3 regions of the Virgibacillus ainsalahensis genome follow, and region 1 is predicted to be linked to each of the others. Evidence: riboswitches for the same ligand, from Rfam matches in the RefSeq annotation. Region 1 holds a riboswitch; each other region holds the start of a gene.
The links. Region 1 has a riboswitch for S-adenosylmethionine ahead of ACZ427_RS05990 (phosphoadenylyl-sulfate reductase). Riboswitches for the same ligand answer to the same signal wherever they lie in the genome.
Positions count from the first base shown of each region.

Region 2: another riboswitch for S-adenosylmethionine. It lies ahead of ACZ427_RS14910 (homocysteine S-methyltransferase family protein); the one in region 1 lies ahead of ACZ427_RS05990 (phosphoadenylyl-sulfate reductase).
Region 3: another riboswitch for S-adenosylmethionine. It lies ahead of ACZ427_RS19045 (O-acetylhomoserine aminocarboxypropyltransferase/cysteine synthase family protein); the one in region 1 lies ahead of ACZ427_RS05990 (phosphoadenylyl-sulfate reductase).

Region 1 is NZ_AP043943.1:1,271,675-1,279,605, forward strand. It holds rRNA gene rrf (5S ribosomal RNA) at 1-99, shown strand, start outside; gene ACZ427_RS05970 (CBS domain-containing protein) at 255-692, shown strand; gene ectA (diaminobutyrate acetyltransferase) at 1,750-2,280, shown strand; gene ectB (diaminobutyrate--2-oxoglutarate transaminase) at 2,285-3,559, shown strand; gene ACZ427_RS05985 (ectoine synthase) at 3,618-4,004, shown strand; SAM riboswitch class I at 4,179-4,287, shown strand; gene ACZ427_RS05990 (phosphoadenylyl-sulfate reductase) at 4,411-5,136, shown strand; gene ACZ427_RS05995 (assimilatory sulfite reductase (NADPH) flavoprotein subunit) at 5,373-7,223, shown strand; gene cysI (assimilatory sulfite reductase (NADPH) hemoprotein subunit) at 7,328-7,931, shown strand, end outside.
Region 2 is NZ_AP043943.1:3,020,273-3,028,203, reverse strand. It holds gene ACZ427_RS14925 (glutathione peroxidase) at 1-280, opposite strand, end outside; gene ACZ427_RS14920 (hypothetical protein) at 386-1,087, opposite strand; gene trhO (oxygen-dependent tRNA uridine(34) hydroxylase TrhO) at 979-1,944, opposite strand; gene ACZ427_RS14910 (homocysteine S-methyltransferase family protein) at 2,124-3,173, opposite strand; SAM riboswitch class I at 3,324-3,426, opposite strand; gene ACZ427_RS14905 (cold shock domain-containing protein) at 3,748-3,945, shown strand; gene ACZ427_RS14900 (class I SAM-dependent methyltransferase) at 4,117-4,803, shown strand; gene ACZ427_RS14895 (hypothetical protein) at 4,805-5,110, shown strand; gene ACZ427_RS14890 (NAD(P)-dependent oxidoreductase) at 5,132-6,007, opposite strand; gene ACZ427_RS14885 (TraR/DksA C4-type zinc finger protein) at 6,210-6,881, shown strand; gene ACZ427_RS14880 (zinc ribbon domain-containing protein) at 6,917-7,123, shown strand; gene ACZ427_RS14875 (S1C family serine protease) at 7,190-7,931, opposite strand, start outside.
Region 3 is NZ_AP043943.1:3,845,917-3,853,847, forward strand. It holds gene ACZ427_RS19040 (SGNH/GDSL hydrolase family protein) at 1-350, opposite strand, end outside; gene ACZ427_RS19045 (O-acetylhomoserine aminocarboxypropyltransferase/cysteine synthase family protein) at 704-2,407, opposite strand; SAM riboswitch class I at 2,517-2,632, opposite strand; gene rarD (EamA family transporter RarD) at 2,725-3,651, opposite strand; gene megL (methionine gamma-lyase) at 4,080-5,264, shown strand; gene ACZ427_RS19060 (DnaJ family domain-containing protein) at 5,353-5,712, opposite strand; gene ACZ427_RS19065 (multicopper oxidase family protein) at 6,511-7,931, opposite strand, start outside.

The DNA of each region.
Region 1 (7,931 bases):
AGAGGTCACACCTGTTCCCATGCCGAACACAGAAGTTAAGCTCTCCAGCGCCGATGGTAGTTGGGACATTGTCCCTGCAAGAGTAGGACGCCGCCAGGCACACATAAAAAAGCTAAGATACATCTTCGTATCTTAGCTTTTTTTATAATAGAAATAAGGGCTCTCTCATCAATTTCATTTAAAAACATGAAAAATTTCCCTCTCATAATATGCGCCATTTGAACCAGAATATTGGTTGAAGGGGAGGTTTTTATATGACACAGCAATTACGAAATCTTATGACATCAAATGTATTTACCGTAAATGAGTCACAGTCTATTCAGGAAGCAGCAACGGTTATGAGTCAAAATAACATCGGAGCCATTCCAGTTGTTAATAATAATGGGCAAATAACGGGTATCATAACCGATCGTGATATTACACTTCGATCCACAGCGCAGGGTGAGGCTGCACAAACACCAATATCTCAGGTGATGACAGCTCAGCAGGTTGTACAAGGTACACCTGATATGGACATTCATCAGGCAGCACAATTAATGGCAGACCAACAAATTCGTCGATTACCTGTAGTGGAAAATGGGCAAATTGTCGGTATGGTTGCTTTAGGTGATTTGGCTGTAGATAATCAATTTGATAATGAGGCTGAACAGGCGTTATCTGATATTTCCACACCTTCAGCGCCTCAAAAGTAATTTGTATTTGCACTCCCATTCTTGAAAAGTTTGGCTTATTGCTAAGTCTAAACAGTGTTTTTTAACTGCACTTACGCAGTAACAAGATTACTTTACTATCTGCAAAAGGGGTTTCTTCAGGTCATCTGGGGAAACCCCTTTATTTATTGAAGTAAATGTAATTCAACTTCACTTACACCCGTATAAATTGCTTTGTATGTACCTTTCTCACCACGTTTAGCGAGATAAATGTTCCTGATAATATCATCCCTTTTTTATAATTATATTCTGAGAGGCTAATATCTCCGTTAACCACGTAACGGATGGACCAGGGTTTCTGAGCACATTGGAAGAATTACTTCACCAATTTTCCTTCCATTATGTAATAGATCCATTTTAATATTTGATAACTTCTTATAGAATGGTGACGTGATATTTATAAATCCTTTTTAAAAGGCTATGTGTTTCTTTTTTCATTACAGAAATTTTCTGTAAGCGATTATATTCATAAAAAAAGAACCTGTATCTTAAATTTAGTAGCATATAGGTTTCTTTTCACTTATCTTTTGTTGTTGTTATTGCGATATTGTTCCTGTTGTTGCTTCGGTTATTACCTTGAACCTCATTAATGTCATCCAGAAATTCATTAGCAAATTCAACGTTGTCTGCGTTATTTTAATTATTACGGGTTGTTTTTTTCTTCATAGGTAAGCCCTCCTAATGTTTTTTGTAAAGACAAAAGCCTATATGTTTCTGCCACTATTTTATCCCTTTTGGAAAAAATAACACCATTAATCTATTACCAAAAAAATTTGATGGTTTGGATGCGTTTGGTTTTATCGCATTATTATTTCATATTTTCATGAAACAAGTAATATTCTATTGAATTCTAATTATTTGCTAGTTATTTATAGGCTTTGATACGTATTGGGAATAAAACACAGCTAATCACGTTTAATCAAGCTATATCGTATTTAAATCGTTTTGACGAAATCATTCCTTGCCTTTAACATAATAGAGTAGTTAATTTTAAATGTGATTCGGAGGTGAGAGCATTAATAAAAGTGGAATTAGTGAAATGACTCAAACAATCGAAATAAATACAGGTCTTCATTTTCGTAAGCCGGATAAGAATGATGGGGCAGCTGTTTGGGAACTGATTCAACATACAGGCGTTCTGGACCTTAATTCTTCGTACAGTTATATCATGTGGTGTGATATGTTTTCTGATACATCAGTAGTTGCTGTAGAGGATGAGAAAATAATCGGTTTCATTTCCGGGTTTGTTTATCCGGATAAGCCAAATACTTTATTCATCTGGCAGGTAGCTGTACATGAAGCAGGACGGGGAAAAGGGCTAGGAACAAGGATGTTGTTTCAGCTGTTGAATCGCGAATCTTCTAAGGATGTTACCTATGTGGAAGCAACTGTCTCGCCATCGAATACACCATCACAGAATTTGTTCAAAGGTCTTGCTAAAAAGCTGGACACAAATTATGAAGTAGTGGAGTATTATTCATCTGATGATTTTCCTACTGAGGGCCATGAAGATGAACCATTGTTCAAGATTGGACCAATACTGGAAGATAATAAAATATTAAAGGAATGATATGATGACAACGGCAATAATGAACGATACGAAAATGAAAACATTTGAAGAAATAGAATCAGAAGTGAGAAGCTACAGCAGAGGTTGGCCGACTATTTTTGAAAAGGCCAAAGGATATAAGCTGTGGGATACAGATGGTAAGGAATATATTGATTTCTTTGCAGGGGCAGGAACATTGAATTATGGTCATAATAATGATGCCATGCAGGAAAAAATGATTGAATACATTAAAAATGACGGGATTATTCACAGCCTGGATATGGGAACAATCCCAAGAAAAGAATTTCTTGAACGTTTCAAAGAAGTCATTCTTAAACCGCGTGATCTTGATTATAAGATTATGTTTCCAGGGCCAACTGGCACAAACACCGTTGAAAGTGCATTGAAAATTGCCAGAAAAGTAACAGGCCGTGATTCAATAATCAGCTTTACAAATGCCTTCCATGGTATGACAATCGGTTCACTCTCTGTAACGGGTAATTCATTTAAACGACATGGTGCAGGAGTGCCGTTACACCACAGCGTGTCCATGCCATTCGATAAATATGTGGAAGATCAGGATTCCATTGCATACTTGGAGCGTTTTCTGGAAGATAGTGGAAGTGGCGTTGCATTGCCTGCTGCAATCATTTTGGAAACCGTTCAGGGTGAAGGCGGCATTAATGCAGCAAGAATGGAATGGCTGAAAAAAATAGAAAGCATTTGCAAGCGTTGGGACATACTTCTCATCATTGATGATGTACAAGCGGGGAATGGCCGTACCGGAACTTTCTTTAGTTTTGAGCCTGCAGGAATTAACCCGGATGTTGTCTGTCTTTCAAAATCAATTGGCGGTGTTGGCCTGCCAATGGCAATCACATTAATCAAACCGGAGTATGACCAATGGGGTCCTGGAGAACATAACGGGACATTCCGTGGAAACAACCTGGCATTTATTACAGCGACAGAAGCATTAAATAATTGGGAAACAGATGATTTTGGTAAAGCAATTCGGGAAAAAGCAACTTTACTAAGTGATACGATTAAAGTTCTTATTGAAAAATACCCTGAGCTAAATGCAGAAGCACGTGGAAGAGGATTAATGCAGGGAATTGCTATTGGAAAAGATGGCGTTGCTCAAGAAATTTGTGCAGAAGCATTTAAGCGTGGCTTAATTGTGGAAACTTCCGGTCCAAAAGATGAAGTTGTTAAGTTCCTTCCACCATTAATTATCGATAAAGAAGGACTTGAAAAAGGTTTAGGAATTTTAGATGAGAGTATTAAGCGAGCGCTTGCTTAATTATATAGCACCAAATACAACAACAAACGAAATTTAAACAGGAAAAGGGGAATACGTAATGATCGTAAAATATCTTGATGAAATAGAAGGAACTAAAGATGAAACAGCTGATGGAAACTGGAAGAGCCGCCGTTTCATCCTGAATAAAGATGGTGTTGGTTTCAGCATGAACGATACAGTTATTGCTGCTGGCACAGAAAATTATTTCTGGTATAAAAATCATATTGAAGCAGTATATGTTATTGAAGGAGAAGGACAGATTGAAGAAGTGGAAAATGGTAAAATGCATGATTTAAGACCTGGTACACTTTACCTTCTAAACGATCATGATAAACATAAAGTTCATGCTAAAACACAGCTTCGTATGGTTTGTGTGTTTAATCCGCCACTTGTCGGAACAGAAACTCATAATGAAGAAGGATATTATCCTTTATTGACTGAATAAAATAAATGATGTTAAAGAACCAGCCACTTAGTGGCTGGTTCTTTTTCTATTATATAACTCAAATTATTACACAATTAAAATTAATTTTTCTTTTTTTAAAAATAGTTATTGACTTTTTGATTAGCACACTATACAATAACAATTAATCCTATAATCTTACTTGTAATTAAATTTTTCTTATCTAGAGAGGCGGAGGGGAGGTCCCTATTATCCCTTGGCAACAGGTCTCAAATAAGCACTGTGCTAACCCCTGCAGATGATTATTTTTTCTCGAAGATAGGAAGACAGTTGACACTGAAATCAATTCCCTCTCTTCTTATTGGAAAATAGAGGGGGATATTACCACCTGTATATTTATTTCATCTAATAAAATTGAAAGTGAAAACTTCTCATGGAGGGATGAAGTATGAATAATTCTCCGGTCACCTACAGTAATTTTCCCGGTGATCCATTTAAGGATTGGAATCCGGAAGATGATATGAAAGGAGCCACTGATATTCTGGAATGGGCTTATGACTCGTTTGGGGATTCTGTTGTGTATGCCTGCAGTTTTGGGGCGGAAGGAATGGTACTAATTGATTTAATATCAAGAGTGAAAAAGAATGCGAAAATCGTCTTTCTTGATACAGAAATTCACTTCCAGGAAACTTATGATCTTATCGACGAGGTAAAGGAAAAGTATCCAGATCTGCGTATTGAATTAAAGAAACCGGATTTAACGTTGGAAGAGCAAGCTGACCAATATGGATCTGCACTGTGGAAACGACAGCCGGATCAATGTTGTTTTATACGGAAAATAAAGCCGCTTGAAGATGCATTAAAGGATGCACCTGGCTGGATTTCCGGTCTACGAAGAGAGCAGTCCCCAACACGGAGTAAAACTGATTTTGTAAATAAAGATGAACGGTTCAAGTCCATTAAAGTCTGCCCATTAATCCATTGGACCTGGGACGACGTATGGGACTATATAAAAGACAATAACTTACCATACAATGAGTTACACGATCATAATTATCCAAGTATTGGCTGTATACCATGTACTTCCCCTGTAACGGATGCTGGGGATTCCCGGTCCGGGAGATGGGAAGGGTTAAATAAAACGGAGTGCGGTCTTCATACTACCGGGAAATAATCACGCTCTTTTCTATGCAAAGGAGAAGCATGTACGCCCTTAATCCGACTAAACAACTGGAAATACAAAGTTTTGATCAAATATAATGATATAAATGTCGCCCATTAACACATTGGTTTTTGACGAGTTCCATGTTAGAGCGACAATGTTTAATCTGTATAAATAATCTTAAAAGGAAACGGTTTGGATGATTGTAATTCAAATCAAAATTAAAAAATATAGTGGGGTGAATATCTTTGCAGTTACAAGTAACGAATAGTCCTTTTAACCAGGAACAAACAGAGAACTTAAATCGACTTCTACCAACACTATCAGAGGCACAAAGAATTTGGCTGAGCGGATATCTCTCAGTCCCTCAGACGCAAGAAGCTCCGCTAGCGGCAAGTTCTGTTGACATCCCGAATACTTCAACTTCTCTTCAAAGTGATTCTCAGTTGGCTACCCGGGAAGTAACGATACTTTTTGGATCCGAAACCGGTAATGCACAAGCAGTTGCAGAGGATATGGTTCAGAAACTGGAAGAGAAGAATACAAAGGTAACAATTTCTGCACTGGATGACTTCAAACCTAAAAATTTAAAAAAAGTCCAGGATTTGCTGATAGTGACAGCTACGCATGGAGAAGGAGAACCGCCGGATAATGCGTTGTCGTTTTACGAAACGCTTTATGGCAGGAAAGCTCCAAAACTTGATGATGTCAGATTTTCGGTACTTTCTCTAGGGGATCAGTCCTATGAATTTTTCTGCCAGACCGGCAAAGATTTCGATAAACGTTTCGAGGAATTGGGAGGTGAACGCCTTTATCCGCGAGTAGATTGTGATGTGGATTTTGACGAAGATGCTGCTGAATGGATGAATGGAGTTCTAGAGGCATTGCACGAACAGCAGGAAAGTAATCCTTCAGGTGAATCCTTTCTGACAGGAAATTTAGAGAACGGATCGCTTCTGCAAGATCAGCCAGTCTATTCACGTACAAATCCCTTTAAGGCTGAAGTGTTGGAAAATTTGAATTTGAATGATACTGGTTCGAATAAAGAAACTCGTCATCTTGAACTATCCCTGGAAGGTTCCAACTTTGATTATGAACCTGGAGACAGCCTGGGTATCTTTCCTGAAAATGATCCCCAACTGGTAGATCAACTCATTGAGATAATGAATTGGGACCCCGAAGAGTCTGTGTCGATAAATAAGAAGGGGGATGTGCGCTCCCTTCGCAATGCGCTGCTTTCGAACTTTGAAATTACTAATCTTACAAAACCATTGTTGCAAAAAGCTGCTGATCTCTTTCAAAATGACAGTTTACGTAAACTTCTGGAACCGGGGCAGGAGGAGGAACGGAAGGCTTATATCGAAGGTCGGGATTTACTTGATTTGGTAAAGGATTTTGCGTTAAGTGCAGTGAATCCTGGTGAATTCATCCAGATATTAAGAAAGATTCCTGCACGTCTGTATTCGATAACGAGTAGTCATAAGGCAAATCCGGATGAAGTGCATCTTACCATAGGGACGGTTGCTTATCACGCCCATGGTCGGGACAGAACAGGTGTCTGCTCTGGGCAATGTGCATTACGAGTAGAACCCGGTCGGGAGTTGCCAGTTTATATTCATCGCAACCCTAATTTCAAATTTCCTTCTGATGCCAACACTCCAGTAATAATGGTCGGCCCCGGGACGGGTGTAGCACCTTTTAGATCATTTCTCGAAGAACGTGAGGAGACAGGTGTAAGCGGGAAGACCTGGTTGTTCTTTGGCGATCAGTATTTTTCCACAGATTTTCTTTATCAGGTGGAATGGCAGCAATGGCTTAAGGAAGGTATTTTGACAAAGATGGATGTCGCATTTTCCCGCGATACTGCTGAAAAAGTGTATGTACAGCACCGGATGCAAGAAAACAGCAAAGAGCTTTATCAATGGTTAACAGAAGGAGCAATTGTTTATGTCTGCGGTGATGAGAAAAGAATGGCAAAAGATGTCGAACATACACTATTGAAAATCCTTGAACAAGAGGGAGAAATGAGTACGGAAAAAGCAGAAGAATATTTAAAGGAAATGCGGGAGCAAAAACGATATCAGCGTGACGTGTATTAAAACAATCAATTTTAATTGCAACAACGGGAGAATGAATTCAACTCTTTCATCAGGCAATTTTTTGACATATATGGGCTTTAAAGAAATGTGAAAGGAGATTAATAATGACAGAAAATAAATTCCCCCAGCAAGATGGTCCACTTGATGTTTTGGAACAGATAAAGACAGATAGCAATTATTTGCGCGGTACGATTAAAGAAGGGCTCCAGGATCGAATTACTGCAGCAATTTCCGAAGATGATACAAAGTTGTTAAAGTTTCACGGAAGCTATCAGCAGGATGACAGAGATCTGCGTAATGAACGGCGGCAAAAAAAACTTGAACCAGCTTACCAATTCATGATACGAGTACGCGCGCCCGGGGGTGTAGCTACACCTGACCAATGGCTGGTTATGGATGATCTTGCCCAAAAATATGCAAATGGAACACTGAAGTTAACAACAAGGCAGGCGTTTCAGTTTCATGGAATTCTGAAGTGGAACCTGAAGAAAACAATGCAGGAGATTAACCATTCATTAATGGATACACTGGCTGCCTGTGGGGATGTAAACCGTAATGTCATGAGCAACCCCAATCCCTATCAATCCGAGGTTCATTCGGAAGTTTATGAATGGTCTAAAAAACTGAGTGAATACCTCTCTCCAAGGACTAACGCATACCATGAAATCTGGCTGGATGATAAGAAAGTTGTGGACAGTCGGGAAGAAG
Region 2 (7,931 bases), 1.7 Mb from region 1:
TACTAAACATTGGAAAGGTGACACCGTAATTTTTTTGACAGAAATTCGATATTTCCCCGTCTGTTCCTGGATCTTGTTCATTGAATTGATTGCATGGAAATCCGAGAATTTCAAATCCTTGATCATTGTATTGTTCGTATAGTTTCTGCAAGCCTTCAAATTGTGGTGTAAATCCGCACTCGCTTGCTGTATTAACAATAAGAAGAACGTTTCCTTTGTAATCTTCCAAAGACTTTTCTTCTCCCTGCATGGTTTTAGCAGAAAAATTATAAATACCCATATGAAATGAGCCTCCTTTAATGAAAGGATAGCAAGGCCTCCTATTAATGTCAAAATATTTGGGCGATATTTCCGGCATTACCTTTATCTTTGTAAATCTCACTTTCTAATGTTGCTTCATCGCCCGAAAGTACACAAACATCGCCTCCAGCCTTCGCGTCATCGCCCGAATCAGCACAAACATCACCTGCAGCAATCGTGTCATCAGCCGAATGTGCATGAACATCGCCTCCAGCCTTCGCGTCATCGCCCGAATCAGCACAAACATCACCAGCAGCAATCGCGTCATCGCCCGAATGTGCATGAACATCACCAGCAGCAATCGTGTCATCAGCCGAATGTGCATGAACATCGCCAGCAGCAATCGCGTCATCACCCGAATGTGCATGAACATCGCCTCCAGCCTTCGCGTCATCACCCGAATCAGCACAAACATCGCCAGCAGCAATCGCGTCATCAGCCGAATGTGCGCAAACATCGCCAGCAGCAAACGCGTCATCGCCCGAATGTGCGCAATCATCGCCTCCAGCAATCGTGTCATCACCCTAATCAGCATGAACATCACCTCAGGCATCACGTCGCCTGAATCAGCACAAACATCGCCCTCAGCCTTCGTATCATCACCCGAATCAGCATAAACATCGCCATCAATCCCCCTTAATGAAAATAAAAAGACGACCCGCCAAGGTCGTCTTTTTATTATGCTTCCTGTTTCAATGTTTCTCCAAGATTTTCGAGTCTGCGCTCTACTTCTTCCTGTGATAATCCATGTTCTTTTACATACATGTTTCGTGGACTGACACGGCATTCATGTGTACAACCGCGCATATATTTATGCTCATTTTCTTCTGAGCTGATAATCTGTTTATTACAATCAGGGTTGGCACAATTTACATAGCGTTCACAAAGTTCACCATCAAAATAGTCTACGCCGACTACAACGTGGTCTTTTTGATTGATTGGTACAGAGATACGCTCGTCAAATACATAGCATCTGCCATCCCATAATTCCCCTTGAACTTCAGGATCTTTACCATATGTTACGATTCCCCCATGTAGCTGGGCGACATCTTCAAAGCCTTCTTTAACTAACCAGCCAGAGAATTTTTCACAACGGATACCACCTGTACAGTAGGTTAGAATCTTCTTGCCTTCAATCAGATGTTTGTTTTCCTGCACCCATTGCGGTAACTCGCGGAATGTCTCAATATCCGGACGTATTGCACCACGGAAATGTCCCAGATCGTATTCATAATCATTGCGGGCATCAAGGACAATTGTATCCTCATCCTGCATTGCCTCGAAGAATTCCTTTGGCTCCAGATACTGTCCTGTAGTTTTGTGTGGATTAATATCATCTTCCAGGCGAAGTGTTACTAATTCATTTCTTGGACGTACATGCATTTTCTTGAAAGCATGGCCATCGTGTGCGTCAATTTTAAATGTCATATCAGCAAAGCGTGGATCCTGATGCATTGCTTCCATGTATTTTTCAGTTTGCTCAACGGTCCCGGAAACTGTGCCATTGATACCTTCCTGAGCTACTAAAATTCGACCCTTCAATTCTAAGTCCTTGCAAAATTGAAGATGTTCAGCTGCATAGCTTTCGGGATCTTCAATTTGTACATAGTTGTAGTACAATAAAACCTGATAATTATCTTCCATTTTCTTTACCACCTATTCATTCATATATTTGCAAGATATAGAACGTATGGTAGTCGTATTCAATTTTATAATCTTGCAAGAAGATATTTTATCACGTTTTTGTCTTTTTTTCCAACCTCTCTTTTAACGTGTAATATTCCCCTGGTGTATCTCAATGAAGTTACTATTAATAAATGAAATTAAGCTTTCGATCGATATTGTAAATTATGCTTCTTCAGCGTTTCGTCTTTTCCAAACAAGAAATGTTTCTCCATATCCGGGGAGTATTTCGAATTTGGCGTTTCAACCCCTGCAGCTTCTGCTACTGCACGCAGCATTGCCGGGGAAGCACCACAGCATAACCCGATATAATTAACCCCGATGTTCTTAGCTTCCTTTGCCCATTCAGCCAATTCATATCGATTGTGATAAAGCGGGTCTAAAGCGGTGGGAAAAGTTGTCTCCAAAGGTAAATGACAGCTGCATCCTCCATCAGGCAAATTAAAAAATGTCGGATTTTCTTCAGTTGTGCGATACGGAATCGGCAGTGCACCGACATAGCCATCTACGTGATTTCGTATATCAGCTATGTAGGGCTGCATCGTCCGAGGGCCACGAAAACAATTCATTCCAACAACCAGTGCACCTTTTTCAGAAAGTATTTTACAGGATTCTTCGACCGTATATCCATCTCTTAGAACGTTTTCTCCCATTAAGCCTAATGTGATTACAGCAGGCAAATCCTGCTTTAAAATTTCTTCTAAGGCGATTTCAGCTTCTTCATGGTAATAAAAGGTTTCTCCATTAATGAAATCGACTTCTTCCTCCTTACACCATTTCACCATTTCAGCAAACATATTTCGTACTTTCTTTTTTGATTCATTGTCATTTGAATCAAATATATTAGTGTTTGATATATTCCCGGCAACCAGTGCTTCTTCCACTTTGTTTTCTTTTGCTACTTCTTTCGCTAAACGGATGGCTTCTCTGTTCAACGGTTCTAATAACTCTTCCTTACCGATGATACGCATTTTTTCTCTATGTGCGTTATACGTAAAAGCTAATACAACATCAGATCCGGCATTCATATAATCCCTATACGTTTGCTTAAGTGCTTCAGGGTTATCTAATGCTACTTCAGGCACGAATGATCCTGCCTGTAAATATCCCCTGCGTTCCAATTCAAATAAATAACCTTCTCCCACAATTACAGTTCCGTCTTTTAAACGATCTTCCAGCGTACGTTTCATTCTTTTTCCTCCTCCTAATTTTTTCTGAAGTGGCAAGCATGCAGATTTGGTCTTTCGCTGCATTTATCCAACAGGAAAGTTTTATACTTTCCTAAAACACAAAAAAACCTCTTCTTGAAAATAAGAAGAGGTTTGCCTGTGACTGTTCCCATCTTATCTTCAAGCATTACGCTTCTGGAATTGGCACAGTGCTCAAGACGAGTCTGTTGCCGAGGTATCTAAGGGCCAGTCCCTCCACCTCTCTGGATAAGAAAATTTCTTTAATATTTTATTAAGCTAAAATATACATGCAATTATACCAATTGTCAACGGGAAAATTGAATATTTTAAAAGTTTTTTGATTTTAATGAAGAACCTATGTATATATTGGAATTATGCAATTGATGAGGGATGTATTTTAATTTGAAAATAATTTGCTAAACGCTTGCATTTTATTTTAGAAAGAGGTAAAGTTAAAAGTAGCAAAAGGAAATTGAAGTTTGAATAATACTTTACGATCTCTTTAACAAGTGGTGTAAAAGTATTTATGATTCAATTATACTTTGCACGATATTTGTATAGGGAGGTCATTTAGATGACTGGTAAAGTAAAATGGTTTAATGCAGAAAAAGGTTTTGGCTTCATCGAGCGTGAAGATGGAGACGATGTATTCGTACACTTCTCAGCTATTCAGGCTGAAGGTTTCAAAACACTTGAAGAAGGTCAAGACGTAGAATTTGAAATCGTTGAAGGTAACCGCGGACCACAAGCAGCTAATGTAGTTCGTCTATAATAGAGTATTTTAGGAGGCTTATCTCATTTTTTGAGATAGGCCTTTTTTGCATATATGAACGTACATAATTTTGGCAGCGTATCAATTAGCTGACATGACATATATGTATATAAAGGAATTCCGCCTGCTATATCGAATATAATTACTAAAGTATTGTAAAGGGGTGCGCGCATGGTTTTATTTAACTGGAAAAAGGAAGCTGAAGAACAATGGGATAATCGGGCTGTTTCTTGGAATGAACGAAGCAGGAATATGTGGGATAATGGAAGCAGAAAAGATATTATTCCTTTTGTCCAAAAGCATATGAAAACGGGATGTGAAGTCCTTGATATTGGCTGTGGGGATGGCTATGGTACCTATAAATTGCATGAAGCAGGATACCATGCATCCGGGATGGATCTATCCAGTGAGATGATTGCACTGGCGAATGAACGGACAGTGAAAGAACCGATTCAGTTTACGCAGGGGGATGTGAGTGACCTGCCTTATGAAGACAATAGCTTCGATGGTATAATGGCAATCAATGTATTGGAATGGACGGCTTCTCCTGCTGAAGCTTTAAAAGAACTGAAACGTGTGGTCAATGATAATGGGTTCATTTGTGTTGGAATATTAGGACCGACAGCTGGTCCAAGGGTAAACAGCTACCCACGACTTCATGGCGAAAAGGCAATTTGCAATACAATGATGCCATGGGAATTCCAAAAACTTGCGGCAGAGGAACATCTTAAGTATGTTGATGGGTTTGGGGTATATAAAGAAAATCTCAGTGAAAGTCAATATAGCAGTCTCTCCGAGCAATTAAGACAGGCTTTGACATTTATGTGGATTTTTATGTTGCGAAAAGGTTGTGAATAGAATGGATAAGAAAGGAATGGAAAAACAGGTCATCGAAAGTTATCAAAATGATGAAAGAATGATGATTTTGGTTTATGCACAGTGGTGTATTAATAATAATCTTGAACCAGTGGCATTGTACGAACAAACATATCCTGGTCAATCGAAGAACAATGCGTTGAGAGAAATGCTCGAGCTTACGGTTTCCAAAAAAGAATCCGATGAAATGCCAGATCAGACAGTGTTGAATGTCCTACAGCTTTTTGGGAATGATGATCTCGCATTTACGGTACAATATGAAATAGAGAAACGGGAAAAGAAGGAATGATTTTTCCCGTTTCCCTTTTTACTACTGCTCAAAAAGTTTAATCAATGCTTGTGTACCACTATCATTTTCACCTTTTTCAGCAAGTTCTTTGTAAAGATCTAATGAAAGTGAGAGGCCTGGCGTTGATAGACCCATCTCCTGTGCAGATTCAAGAGCTATCGTCATGTCCTTAATAAAATGCTTCACATAAAATCCGGGAGCATAATCGTCTTTTAGCATACGGGGGCCGAGTTTTGACAATGAAAAGCTCCCTGCAGCTCCTGTTGTAATACTTTCCAATACACGCTCTGGTTCTAATCCTGCTTTCCTGGAATAGGAAATTGCTTCACAAACACCGATCATGTTAGAGGCAATCGTAATCTGGTTTGCTAATTTTGTATGTTGTCCAGCGCCTGCTTCGCCTTGTAAAATTATATTCTCACCAATAATGTCGAATATGGGTTTGACTTTGTCATATACGTCCTGCTCTCCGCCTACCATAATCGCTAATGTGCCATTTTTAGCCCCGACGTCCCCACCGGAAACAGGTGCATCCAATACATGGATATTTTTTTGCTTTGCCTGATTATATATGTTGATTGCTAAGGCTGGCTTTGATGTAGTCATGTCAATTACATAGGTTTCTGCCTTCGCGTTTTCTAAAATTCCGTTCTTTCCAAAATAGATTTCCTCTACATCTGCTGGGTAGCCGACCATTGTAATAATTACGTCAGACGATTGCGTGAGTTCTGTAACCGTGCTTTTCCACACTGCGCCATTTGTTAAAAGCTCCTCGGCTTTTCCTTTTGTCCGGGTATAAACAGAGATTGAATAACCAGCATTCTGCAAATTTGCCGCCATGCTTTTTCCCATTACTCCGGTTCCGATAAATCCGATTGTTGTATTACCTGCCAGCATTATTAAATCCTCCTTTATCTTCTCTCACTACATTCTTCGACAAAGCATAAGCAAATTCCTTGTTTTGAGGTTCCTCTTAAAAATGAAAAAAGGATGACATTCCCCATATTGACATGATTTGGGAGCTTCATTAAAGAATCATTATACAGCTTTTACACATAGTATGATTAGTACATTTTAAAACTTTTGGAGGATGATCATAATGATCACAGCCGATCAAATAGCACAATGTAAAGCTGCATTAATGGAGAGACAAACAGAATTAATTGATCATGTGCAAGATCATTTTGGCACAACGCTTGAACTGGTAAAAGAATCAATGGGGGAACTGTCAAACTACGATAATCACCCGGGTGATCATGGTACAGAGCTGTATGAAAGAGAAAAGGATATTGCATTAAACGATCATGCCGAAAAGGAATTGGAAGAAATAAATGAAGCACTGCATGCAATCGCAGAAGGGACCTATGGAATCTGCTCTAAATGTGGGCAGGACATACCTTTCGATCGATTAGTTGCTGTCCCTACGACAGATCGATGTGTTGAACATGCGAGCAATAATATATTCGAGAGTAGCCGTACAGTTGAAGAAGAAGTATTCAGCCCCAACATTAATCCGGATGAAGTTACCGATGAAAATCAGGTGGGGTATGATGCGGAAGATACCTGGCAGGAAGTAAGCCGGTATGGGACATCCGAATCACCATCTGACTTTTATGGGGATCGAGATAATTATGATGAGATGTATCCAAACAGTGATGAGAATGTCGGTGATGTTGAAGATGTGGAAGGCTTTTTGTCGTCAGATATTGATGGTAAATATAATGGTGTAACACCGAACCATAATAAGTATGAAGATGAATCTTTTGACTAGTTCACTCCGTATCACTTAATAAGGGAGTGATTGGATTGAATGAAAATAAAGGATGCTTAAAATGTGGAAGCACTAATGCAGATACCAAAGAAGTGGCGATGACCGGAACTGGGTTATCAAAAATGTTTGATGTCCAAAAGAATCAATTTATCGTTGTATTTTGTAAGGACTGTGGATACAGTGAATTTTACAATAAGCAAAGCTCTTCCGGGAGTAATATTTTTGATTTGTTTTTCGGTTAAACAGAAAGACTCCTTCACAGAAGCAATTGTGCTTTGAAGGAGTCTTTCTTAAATAATCGTTTGTGTTTATGCCTGGGGCTGTTCCTGCTCTTGCGCCTGCAATTCTAAGTTTGTAGTCTCCTGGCTGCCGTCGCGGTAGTATTCGATTTCTACTTCTTCGCCAATTGATGCTTCAGAATATAGAAATTGTCTTAATTCCAAAATAGATGTAACTTCATTTCCGTTTATTTTTGTAATTACATCAAATTGTTGTAAATTTGCTTCATCTGCTGCTGATCCTGATTCAACTTGGGCGATAACCATTCCACCTTCCACTTCTTTCGGTAAGTTGATTTCATATTGAACCTGTGGGGGAACTTGATTTAATGACGCAGTTGATATTCCGATAAGTGGTCTTACGATTTCACCATTTGTTTCCAAATCTTCTATAATTGGCAGCGCCTCATCAATTGGAATGGCGAAACCGATTCCTTCCACTTCCTGTCGTGCTACCTTCATTGAGTTAATCCCAATGACTTCACCTTCTGCATTGACTAATGCACCACCGCTATTACCAGGGTTAATAGCTGCATCTGTCTGGATTACTTCTGTCACCCAATCGGGCTGTCCATCGCTATTTGTATCAACACTGACGGATCGATTGAGTCCACTGATAATTCCCTGTGTTACCGAGTTGGCAAATTCCATACCTAATGGATTTCCAACAGCCATTACAGATTCACCGACTTGTAAATCGGCTGACGATCCAAGGTTTGCTACAGTATCTATGTTCTCACCGTTAATTTCCAGAACAGCTAAATCTGTTAAT
Region 3 (7,931 bases), 1.3 Mb from region 1:
TTACCAAAATTATCAATCGTAACAATTTGATTATTTTCATTGATTGCGCGGTCTAATATGCCGACATATCCACCTTCTTCATTATATGCACCTACACCTTGTGTGAGTGAATCACCGATAGCGACTATACGTGACTCCCGTTTGGAAAGAAAATTGATTGCATTTTGTAATCCTTCCATGACAATTTGGGAAAACTGTCGGTGTGTAGGTCCTTCTTCCGTTGTTACATGCTCATCTTCAGGTTCCTCCTGTTCGGGTTCTGGATTTTCTTCTTCCTTTTCCTCAGATACTTCAACGTCTTCTTCCTGTGGGATTGTCACATCATCAAAGTTGGCTGTGGGACGATTCATCCAAAAAAAGATTCCCCCCAAAAGAATAAAAACCATAATTGCAATAAAAAAGTGCTTTCTCCTCAACTGTATCACATCCATGTTGTGATATTATATAGTTCCCTATTATAAGTATAAGGGGCTAATTTTTCTATATGTTACTTTCATTTTACAGATTAAAAAATCGCCTTGCAAAAAGGCGATTTATAGATTGATGTGACATATATATTTTTTCCAATATATAAGGATTTTAAACGTTAAGATATTGTTACAACTTATATTCATGTTGAAATATAACTTCCAAGGCGCTGGATGGTCAAGTGCCTACGGGATTGATCATCCAGCGACAGGAAGTGATAATTCATTGGCTTTTGTTAAACTTGGGCACCTACGCGGGAAGCTTGATTCGCTCGTAAACGAATCGCCTGATCATAAGGGTTTTTGCCTGTTACGATCGATATGCCTGCTTTATCAGCATTTTCCTGTGATTTCTGATCGACATCAGAAGCGTTTTCGGCCCATAGGATCTTTCCTTGTTTATTGGCAACTTCTTCGATAATGGATGCAGAAACTTGTTGATCTTTTACCCAAATGGCATCTGCTTCATCCGGAGCATTCGATACTTCATCAATGGCAATTACTTCAAATCCAATTTTTTCCAATTTCTCACTGGCTTGATCGGCTGAAACTGTTGCAATCACCTTCTTGCGTATACCACCATTACTGCGGTCAAATGGGGAAGATAGCAACCATTTAACTACATCTTCTTCTGTTGGTTCATACAACCCCGGCTCACCTGTAGCAGCTGTGATTGCCTGATCCAAATCAGCAAGAACATCCTGTGGTGATTCGATTCCAACGGACAACCGAACCAATTCTTCCGTTACTCCACTTTGTTTAAGGTCCTCGACACCTAATTGCTGATGTGTTGTTGATGCAGGGTGAATAATTAATGACTTGGCATCCCCAACATTGGCAACATGGGACCAGAGTTTAACACCATCGATTAATTTTCTGCCTGCATCACGTCCGCCTTTAATTCCAAAAGTGATTATAGATCCATACCCGCCTGCTAGATATTTTTTTGCAAGGTTGTGGGACGGATGTTCCTCAAGACCAGGGAAATTAATCCATTCAACTGCTGGATGCTTTTGCAGGTATGCAGCGACTTCCTGAGCATTTTTGTTGTGGCGTTCCATTCTCAAGTGCAGTGTTTCTAGTCCCTGCAATAATAAAAATGCATTGTGAGGACTTAATGCCGCACCAATATCACGCAACAGCTGTACACGGAACTTTGTGGCAAAAGCCGCAGCTCCCAGGTCAGCATAACGAAGCCCATTGTAGCTGTCATCCGGTTCGGTAAATCCAGGGAATTTTTCGTTATTCCAATTGAAACGGCCGCCGTCGACCATCACACCACCAATTGTCGTGCCGTGACCACCAATCCATTTTGTTGCAGAATGGACAACAATATCAGCACCCCATGCAAGTGGTTTTGTCATATATGGTGTGGCAAACGTATTATCAATGATTAATGGAATGTTATTGTCGTGTGCAATTTCGGCTACTTTCTCTACATCGAAGACATTAAGACTTGGGTTTGTGATAATTTCGCCAAATATAGCTTTTGTTTTATTCGTAATGGCAGCCTGTATTGCTTCATGATCCGTACCATCTACCAATTTCACATCGATTCCGTAGCGCGGCAATGTATTTACGAAAAGATTGTATGTACCACCATATAAATTACTGTCGGCGATGATTTCATCTCCTGCAGAAGCCAGGTTTAATATGGAAAGGGTAATCGCAGCCATCCCGGATGAGGTTGCTACTGCGCCTACACCGTCCTCAAGCTGAGCGATTCGCTGTTCAAAAGCATCAACGGTTGGGTTCATGATACGGGAGTAAATATTTCCCGGTTCTGCCAGACCGAACAGATTTTGTGCATGCTCTGTATCACGAAAAACGTATGAAGTTGTTTGATAGATTGGTACTGCCCGTGAACCTGTAGTAGGGTCTGGTTCCTGACCTCCGTGAAGTAGTACTGTTTCCGGGTTGTGAAAATGAAAGTTAGTCATGAATGATTCCTCCTTGGATTTTGGATGGTTTGGTATCGTACTGGAACGTTGGAAAAGGAATGAAAAAGCCCTCTTCCTAAGAAGAGGGCGTATATTCGAACCGGTCCTCCTCTTATCTTCCAGATCATGTGACCTGTAGGATGGGGCACCTTTAAAGCAATTTCATCTTGCATTAAGGTTGCCGGGCTTCGCAGGGCCTATTCCCTCTGCCACTCAGGATAAGAGATTTAATTTTTCTGAATTACTCAACATTATAGGCTGAAGCCTGACAGCCTGTCAACTATTTTGCCAAAATAAATATTTTTCGAACAGTTGTTTTATGTATTTCTTTTTCCTGCTCCGGCGTTTTTTTGTTTTGAAACAGGCCGTTTATATGAAGATGCCATATAAATAATTAATGCGGCCCAGATAAATAAAAACGCGATTAGATGTGCTTGCGTGAATGGTTCATTATATAGAAATACACCTAGAAACAACATAATTGTTGGGGCAATGTACTGCAGAAAACCGATCATAGCGAGCGGGATTTGTTTAGCCCCACTTGCAAACAGCAATAATGGAACTGCAGTAACCACTCCTCCACCCATTAAAAGGAGATTTGTTGCGGAAAGAGGAGTCGCCATAGAGAATGCATTTTCGGATAGTGTAAAGACGTAAATCAGGGCGATTGGTGTAACAATCAATGTTTCAATGGTTAAACCGAACATAGCACTGAGATCGACCATCTTTTTCAATAAACCATAAAAAGCGAAGGAAAATGCCAGAACGAAAGACACCCATGGGAATACACCGAAACTCACGGTTAAATAAAGTACACCGACAGCTGCTAGAATAAATGAGAGAAACTGCCTTCCTGTATACTTCTCTTTTAATACGATAATTCCCAACAGAATGCTGACAAGTGGGTTGATATAATAGCCCAAACTTGCCTGGACGACATAATCACTGTTGACCGCCCAGATGAATGTCAGCCAGTTCAGGCTGATAAAAATAGAGGCGAGGCTAATGCCAAGCAATTGTTTCTTTTTCTTCCAGATTCGTTTACATTCCATGATGAAGGCGGGAAATTTCCCTGAAATTAAAACAATTGCCAGCATAAAAGCAAACGACCATATAATTCGCTGTGCCAGTATTTCTCCGGCAGAAACATTGTCGACCATTTTCCAATAGATTGGAAGAAACCCCCATAAGAGATATGCCCCTGCCGCATATGTAATTCCGATTTTTTCCTGGTTGTTTTTCATTCTTCTTTCCCCCATTAATGAAGTAAACCAATTTTAGAAGGTATTACCGGATTAAGCAATCTACCTGCTCAATCCGAAAAGGCTCCGCGGGCTAGCCTAAGGTCCGTAGATCTATCCCAACCGCTGCCTGTAATAGCACGCTTTAAAAGGCTGTTTTCTAATAGATTATTTTTTTTGATACAAAAACGATAAAATGCGACATAATTTGAACTGAAGGTTGATGTTTTTAACTCTAACGGAAATCAACCCAGTGATATTGTACGTCGCAACATCGTATTTTATATCAATTGCGAAGTTTGAAAAGGAGCATATTATGCGATAAGAGCATGGAAAAATGAGCTGTGAGGAATGAACGCTTTCAAACGATAGTATTATAGGTTAATATAGTAGTTAGAATGTTTTAAAAACAATTGACGGAGGTTTATTTCATGTCAAAAAAACAAAAAAACTTTGAAACGACAGTTATACACGAAGGATATGATTCAAAAGATATGCTCGGAAGCCTGGCTGAACCATTATTCCAAACATCAACCTATACATTTGATACAGCAGAACAAGGGGAAAGACGCTTTGCCGGTGAAGAGGAAGGATATGTCTACTCCCGAATCGGAAACCCGACAGTAACAATACTAGAAGAGCGGATTGCGGCACTTGAAAAAGGAGAGCGTGGTCTTGCATTTGCTTCCGGGATGGCTGCGGTGTCTGCTGTGCTTGTTGCCCTGACAAAGGCAAATGATCATATCGTATGCTCGTCCGGATTATATGGCTGCACATTCGGGTTACTGACGATGATGAAGGAAAAATACAATATTGATCATGATTTCTCAGAAATGGCTTCAAAGGAGGAAGTCCGGTCACACATCAAGCCGGAAACGGTTTGTATTTATGTGGAAACACCAATTAACCCGACAATGAAGCTGATTGATCTTGAGATGGTAGCAGAAGTCGCAAAGGAGTATGATATACCGGTAGTCGTTGATAACACATTTTCCTCTCCTTATTTGCAGCGGCCGCTCGAGCTTGGCTGTGATATCATTATTCATAGTGCAACCAAATATATTGGCGGCCACGGGGATGTTGTTGCAGGGCTTGTCGTTGGGAAAAGGGATTTCCTGGATTCAGTGGCGATGACAACACAAAAAGACATGGGTGGAATTATGTCGCCATTTGATGCTTGGCTTCTGCTCAGAGGTCTGAAAACATTACCGATTCGTCTTGACCGCCATTGTGATAATGCAGAAAAGGTCTTTGAAAAACTCCGAAATCATCCAAACGTGGATAATGTGTACTATCCAGGTGATGAAACCCATGCGGATTACCATATAAAAGAAAAGCAGATGAAGCGGGGGGGCGGTCTCATTTCTTTTGAAATCAAAGGTACAAAAGCGGATGCGCAAAAAATGCTAAACAAGCTTTCCTTCTTAAAGCTTGCCGTGAGTCTTGGAGATGCAGAGACATTGATTCAGCACCCGGCAACAATGACACACGCCGTTGTACCTGAAGGATCACGAAAATCGATGGGGATTACGGATCAGCTGATTCGCTTGTCTGTCGGATTGGAATCATGGGAGGATATCTGGGAAGATTTGGAGCAGGCATTAGATCACTTATAAGATGGAATTACACTTACACGTCAGTCCAGGGCTTTTGGGTTAGACGTGTTTTCTTTTGAGAGTTGGGCTGCATTCATGCAATTCACCTTCATTTATTAAGCAATTTACTATATATTTTCTTGGCATATGTTGCAAACTTGGAGTTTTTGTGCAATTTTCTTTTCTTGATAAACACTTCATATTCCTGTGTTTTCTTTTTAAGTTTAGCTTCATTCTTCTCACCGGTTACACTTGTTAATAAATCATCAAATGTAATGTTCTCTTTATTGCGATCTGTTTCTTCAGAAATATACCCTGCATTTTTGAGGATTCTGTAAGACATATTCAATTCTTTAGACAGTCCGGGGAAATCTTCTTTCAAATCAAGCCGTTCCCCTTTGCCGGGCAGATTATTGAAGTCACCATTCTTAATAGATTCTTTTATTTTTTCTTCTACAAATATATACATGAAGAACTTCCTTTCTTATTGACTGTTTTCTAAAATTTTGGGCTGTGATTACGCTTCCCATCGAAAAGAGTGAGTAGCTTTTGACACAAAAGATATAAAAGACGAAGTAACTGCTCTGTTGATTTCCGCTGCGGACCGTTGCTTTTTAGCGGGCACGGCTTCAGCCTCGGGCCAACACGATGTTGGTCACATAGGCGTTGCCCCAAATCTTTACGGTGGGACGAGTAACCGCAGTCCCAGGAGGGGGCGTTCTTAGCCTATGTTCTTTAATTCACCGCTGCGGGGTCTTCAGCTCGTGCTGTTCCCGCTGGAGTCAACGGTGCTCCGCTCCAATCAACCATCTTAAAAGTGCATGACTATGTATGTTATATAATCAGGCAATATAAGTCTTTTGATGAAGTTGCAAATCATCTAACCAGCGAAGGAAATACACGAAGACTCCAGCGGGAGAAGAGGCATCGGTGAGACCCCGCAGTGCGATAGCAATCTTTTCTGCGAGGAGTGTCGCATCTCTGAATAATCTTGCAACACGACGAGCACGAGGAGGCTCACCAGCCGCCCGCGGAAAGCGTAGTGTATTTCCGCAGCGAGTAATCGCACCAACCATAATTTCAAGTTACGTCGTCTTTTATATCAACTGTGTGAGGGATAAGGATAACAAAATTTGTAAAAAGAGTCTTCTTAATTAAAAGGTAATTGGTTAGTTTCTTTTCATCATTATAACATGATTATAATCATAAGGAATCGGTGTAAATAAAAAGCGAACAGCGCTATCCATCAACGCAGTTCGCTTTCAATCTAATTATTATGGTAATCATCAGGATCAACTACCCGTAATGGCCGCATCATATCATAATCTTCATGCTCCAGGATGTGGCAATGCCAGACATAGTCCCCGGAGTAGGGTTCAAACTTGGCAATGACACGGGTAATCTGTGCAGAAGGTGATGATATGGTATCCTTCCATCCACGCTCGTTCTTAGCCGGAGCTACAGGCGGACCTGTAAATTTAATACTGCCATCTTTTTCATATAGTTCCAGGTCAAATGGCTGGCGATCCAATACTTGAAATTGAATCAGATGGATATGCATCGGGTGGCTGAATCCGGTTATATTTATGAATGACCATATTTCCGTTGCACCCAATCGCGGGGTTTCCGTGACGGGATCCATCCATTTTTGGTTATCCAGTAATAATAGGGGCCGGCCATATTCGTCAGACGAGCCAACGAGTTTCAAATTTCGGATGGTTTCAATCTTGTTTTGTTTTAAAGAAGGGATGTGGGACAGGTTTTTTGGAATAATACTTTGATCTTTTCCTGAAATAGGTTGATTGACATTAAATTTCATCACTTCATCTGTATTATCTTCTGGATCAGCATCAGGCCCGAGGTCGTTTTTCAAAATAATTGATTGTCCGCTATGTTTGGAGAAGTCAAGGATGACATCCATCCGTTCCGCGGGGGCAACAGTCAGTACGTCCTCTTTCACTGTCTTTTGCAGGAACCCTCCGTCAGATCCGATTTGATAAAATGCCTGCCCGGAATCGAGAGATAATTGATAGCTGCGTGTATTTGATGCATTTACAATCCGAAATCGATATTTACGGGGTTCTACATCAAAATACGGCCATATTTTACCGTTGACGAGGATCGTGTCACCAAGGTATGCAGGTACAATGGAGGGATCTGGCAGATTACCCTCAGCATCATCCGGCTGTCTCGGATAAAAGAGCGAACCATCTTTGTTGAATGATCTGTCTAGAATGACGAGCGGAATTTCGTATTTTCCTTTTGGCAGGGGCACCGCTTTTTCCTGTGCGCCCCGGATGATATACGTTCCGGCAAGCCCTGCATACACATTGAGTCTGGTAAGCCCCATGGCGTGGTCGTGATACCATAACGTTGTAGGGCGCTGCTGATTTGGATATTCATAAATCTCTCTTTCGAAAAATTCCCCCACCTCACGGAAACCTTTCGTATACCATGCTTCAGGGTAACCATCACTGTCGGGCTTTGTTACACTTCCATGCAAATGGGTAACTGTCCGAACCTCTGGCTGTTGTGCTACATTGTGGATGGATTTATCAATTGGGAGAAGATGTTTTGCCGGCAGATTATTTATCCACTTCACCTGGATGGGTTCGCCTTGGTCAACATCGATTGTCGGCCCTGGAAACTGGCGATTGTATCCCCAAAGTCTCGTGGGGCGGAGATCCC